DNA from 2 places in the Marisediminicola sp. UYEF4 genome. Region 1 is predicted to be linked to the other one. Evidence: predicted binding sites of a transcription regulator. Region 1 holds the regulator's gene; the other holds the start of a gene.
The links. Region 1 encodes LexA, which represses DNA repair genes until DNA is damaged. Its sites were predicted from a motif close to TCGAACANNTGTTCGA; they were not measured.

Region 1 (2,398 bases):
AGGACCTCGTTCGATCCGTTGGCCGCCCACACGTTCCCGGCCGTCAGCCCGTGGCCAAGGTAGCGGGCAAGGCTCTCACGCAGCTCCGTGAACTCCCGATCGGGATAGCGGTTGACCGTGAGCACGGCCTCGGCCAGTGCGATGACGATATCCCGGGCGACAGCCTCGGGGATCGGATGCGTGTTCTCGTTGACATTGAGCGCGATGCGCACGCGCTCCTGGGGAGCACCGTAGGGGGTCAGGCCCCGAAGGTCGTCACGGATGGGGAGATCACTGAGCGAAGTCACCCGCCCAGTTTAAGGGTGGTCAGTTGGAGTACTTGGCGGGCAGGGCGAGCTGCTGGCCCGGGTGCACATCGGCGCTGCCGAGCTGGTTGAAGTGCAGCAGGTCGGACACGACGTCGCGCGGGTCGGCGCCGGGGGCGATGGACTCGGCCAGTTGCCAGAGGGACTGACCGCTCGACACCTGCACGTACTCGAAGGTGGTCGATGACGCCGAGTCCGACGCGACCGCCACTCCACCGTTGAGCGCGAAGGCGCCGGCGGCGACCACGAGCGGCAGGGCCGAGAGGGTGGTCAGCACGAGGCGCCCGCGGCGCGTGAGTCGCAGGTGCGAACGACCCGGTGAAGCCAGGGTGTGTGCCGTCAGTGTGTGTGAAGTCATTGCCTTGCCCTTCTGTCGACGAAAGTGATCGAGCTTTCGTATCCGGCACTCGGCCGGGAGTACCGGATACGAAGCTCTGTTCCGAACATACATTCGATTACACCTGCTTTCAAGTTAATCTTCGAATATTCGTGCCATATTTTCTGCGACACAGTCGAAGATAAGTTTGGCGGGAGCCTCAATCGTGGATACAGTTTCGATTGTCTGGACCACACACAACCAGCGGCCACTGACATTGGTGATTCGCTCGGCCCCGACGGCGCCGATACGACCCCGCAATTAGGAGCATTCGTGGACGAGAACCAGCAGGACAGACCAGCGAGCGAGTCGACTGAGCGCGCGGGAACCCGCCGTCGCAAGAGCCTCAGCGAGAAGCAGCTGGCCATCCTCGACGCGATCCAGCGATCCGTCGCCTCCCGGGGCTACCCGCCGAGCATGCGGGAGATCGGCGACGCCGTCGGCCTCTCCTCCCTTTCGAGCGTCACCCACCAGCTCAACCAGCTCGAGCTGAGCGGCTACCTGCGCCGCGACCCCAACCGGCCGCGGGCCCTCGAGGTGCTCATCGACCTCCCCCGCGCAGAGTCGGGCACCGTCTCGGACAGCCCGACCCCTGTCGGCGACGCGGCGATGGTGCCGCTCGTCGGAAGGATCGCGGCCGGCATCCCGATCACGGCGGAGCAGCAGATCGACGAGATCTTCCCGCTCCCCCGCCAGCTCGTCGGCAAGGGCGACCTGTTCATGCTGAAGGTGGCGGGCGACTCGATGATCGACGCGGCGATCTGCGACGGCGACTGGATCGTCGTGCGCCAGCAGAAGACCGCGGAGAATGGCGACATCGTCGCAGCGATGCTCGACGACGAGGCCACCGTGAAGGTATTTCAGCAGCGCGACGGGCACACCTGGCTGCTCCCGCGCAACTCCGCGTTCGCGCCGATCCTCGGCGACTTCGCCGAGGTGCTCGGCAAGGTCGTCGCGGTGCTCCGCGCGGTCTAGCTACGACCCACTGGCCGAGCTGTCCGGGGCGGTTCCGCCGAGCTCAGATGGCCGGGGCCAGCACGAACTCGGCGACGGCCGCCTGCAGCTCCTCGTCGACGAGCACGTGCATACGGGTGCCGTTCTCGTCGTAGCGAGTGTCAAGCACGCGCGCGTGGTCATGCAGCCGGGTGACGACGTCGCCGCGGCTGAACGGGATGAGCAGGTCGAGCTCAATCTGCGGAACGGGCAGCAGCTCCGAAATACGCGTCAGGATCTCGTCGACGCCCTCGCCGCTGCGCGCCGAGGCGAAAATTGCGCTCGGTTCGAGGCCCCGCAGCACGAGACGCTGGTCCTCGTCGATGAGGTCGGACTTGTTGAACACCACGATCTCGGGAAGGTGGCGCGCGTCGACCTCGCCGATCACGTCGCGCACCGTCGTGAGCTGGCTGGCGGGGTCGGGGTGGGAGCCGTCGACGACGTGGACGATGACATCGGCATCCGCGACCTCCTCAAGGGTGGACCGGAATGCCTCGACAAGCTGATGGGGAAGGTTGCGCACGAACCCCACGGTGTCGGTGAGCGTGTAGGCGCGGCCGTCGGGGGTCTCGTTCTTGCGCACGGCGGTGTCGAGGGTTGCGAAGAGGGCGTTCTCGACGAGCGCTCCCGCTCGGGTGATTCGGTTGAGCAGCGACGACTTGCCCGCGTTGGTGTAACCGGCAATCGCGACGGACGGCACCGAGTTGCGCACGCGGTTGGCCCG
Region 2 (2,398 bases), on a different contig from region 1:
CCCACGACAGTGCGGACGAGCGACGGGCTGCGGTGCTTGCGGCCGTCGACTCGGCCCTCCGGGCCGCGGGACGCGACCGGGAGAGCGTGCTCGCCGTCTGCGTTGGAGTGCCAGCACCGGTCGATTCCCGCGGCGAGTCCCCCGACCACCGCGACGGCTTCTGGCAGCGAATGAACCCCGCCCTGCGAAGAATGCTCGAGGAATGGGTGCCGATCGTCCGTCTCGAGAACGACGCCTCGCTCGCCGCCGTCGCCGAGGGGGCTGTCGGTGCGGCGATCGGTTGCCGCGACTACGTCGTGCTTCTCGCCGGCGATCGGTTCGGGGCCGGGGTCGTCATCGACGGTCGGCTGGTGCGTGGCGCCCATGGTGGAGCGGGCGAAATGGTCGCCCTCGACAACGTTGTCGGAGTTGAGAGTGCCGAGGGCATGGGTCTGAGGCTCACCGGCTGGGCGCGCGACGCGGCCGCCGCAGGCGAGATCCCGGCCGGCCACCCGCTCGCCGACGTGCCACCCAGCCAGATCACCGGGCGCGTAGTGCTCGAGCTGGCGAGAGCGGGCGACACCTGGGCGGGAAGCATCGTCGAACGCGCCGGCGCGTTGCTGGCGCGCATCTCGGCTGTCTTCGGCAGCGTGTACGATCCCTCCCGCGTCATTGTCGCCGGGGCGGTGGCAGAGAGCCTCGACCAGGTCGCCGAGGTGGCGCGCGCGCTCCTGCCGGGTGAGGTCGACCTCGCAGTTCCCGAGCTCGTCCTCTCCTCGCTTGGAGCGGGCTCCGTGGCCGCCGGCGCTGTCTGCGCCGCGGTCGAGTCGGCACGGGCGGGGGTGTTGCACCTCGGCGCATCCGGGCCGCGCCTGCTCGGCGAGGCCGTGTAGTTCCTCAACGTCGGCATCACAACTGCACTCCCGCCCGGCCGGGGCGCAACGGGTGGCCGGGCCCAACCTCTCTGCACCGGCCCTGTGGAGAAGTTCTTATCCCCATTTGGCCAAACCTCTTTCGAACATACATTCGAATGTGCGAAAATTGTGACATGGACGAAACCTCGCTCTCACCCTCGGAGACACTGCCGGAACCACTCCCGCAGTCGCTTTCCGAGTCGCTCTCGTCGTCACTTCGCGAGTCCGCTGCCCGGGTCGCCTCACTTGGCGATGAGTCGTTCGCCCTCCGCTGCCTCACCTCCGCCGACCTGCTCACCGCGCAGTCGGCCATCACGACCCTTCGCCGCTGCGTCGACCGGTACGCCGCCATGGCCGCGGGCGAGATCGCCCACCGCTCGACCCCCGAGTACGGCCACTCCGGACTCGCCCAGAAGGCCGGCTTCGTATCGCCTGAGGCGATGTTGCAGTCCATTGCCAACATTTCGCGCATCGAGGCCGTGAAGCTGATGCGGATCGGGTCGTTCATCGCCGAGTCCGAGGCCGCAGCGGAACTCGCGGCGAGCGCCGCCCGTCTCGATGACGCGGATGGCGCAAATGACGACGGAGCAGTCGCTGCGGCCGGCGGTCCGGATGCTGGGCTTGACGGCACCGGCGACGGCACCGGCGACGGCAGCATCGACGGCAGCGGCCGCTTCCTCCCGCAATTTCCACCGCCGCCGCCGTGGCAGGCGCCTCTCGCCGCCGCGCTCGCCGCCGGAACCCTGTCGATCGACGCGGTCGAGTCAATCAGGAGGGCGCTCGGTGACGTCGACCCCGCCGTTACCCCCGAAGCGCTCACGGCGGCGTGCGAGCACCTCATCGCGACCTCGACCGGCCTGACTCCCGAGCAGCTCTACCGCAGGGCTCGCCAGCTCCGCGACTCTCTCGACGAGGCTGGCATCGAGCGGCGCGAGAAGGAGCGGCGCGACCTCCGATCCGTGCGCACCTGGTGGGACCCGGCCGGCATGTATTGCGGTAGCTTCCGGCTGCCTCCCGAGGAGGGCATGATCGTGGCTACCGCGTTCGACGAGATCCTCTCCCCGCGGCGCGGCGGACCACGGTTCGTCGACCTCACGGCGAAGGCCTCGGCCGAGGAGCTGCTCAACGACCCGAGGTCAACCGAGCAGATCGCCGCCGACGGCCTTGTCGACCTGATCCGTCTCGCCGTCGACGCCGACCCCGGCACCATGTTCGGTCGCCGCCGCCCCGCCGTGCGCGTCATGGTCACCGACCAGCACCTTCATGCCGGGGCCGGACATGGCCGACTCGAAGGCCACCCCGACCCGGTGTCCTTCGCAACCGTGGAACGCCACCTGTGCGACACCGGCACGATCGCCGTCGGCTTCGACAACGACGGCCAGTGCGTCAACGTCGGCCGAAACCAGAGATTCTTCACCGAACGTCAACGGATCGGAATGACCCTCAGGGACGGCGGATGCATGTTCGCCGGCTGCGACCGTCCGCCCTCCTACTGCGAGGCTCAT

Region 2: ABIB15_RS00430 (DUF222 domain-containing protein) is a predicted target of LexA. The motif match lies at 994-1,009, and genes of this name have one in related genera.

What each region holds. Positions count from the first base shown of each region.
Region 1 covers NZ_JBEPNA010000003.1:232,692-235,089, reverse strand. The annotation lists gene ABIB15_RS05540 (histidinol-phosphate transaminase) at 1-287, opposite strand, end outside; gene ABIB15_RS05535 (LysM peptidoglycan-binding domain-containing protein) at 307-663, opposite strand; gene lexA (transcriptional repressor LexA) at 955-1,656, shown strand; gene hflX (GTPase HflX) at 1,700-2,398, opposite strand, start outside.
Region 2 covers NZ_JBEPNA010000001.1:89,000-91,397, reverse strand. The annotation lists gene ABIB15_RS00435 (ROK family protein) at 1-872, shown strand, start outside; gene ABIB15_RS00430 (DUF222 domain-containing protein) at 1,028-2,398, shown strand, end outside.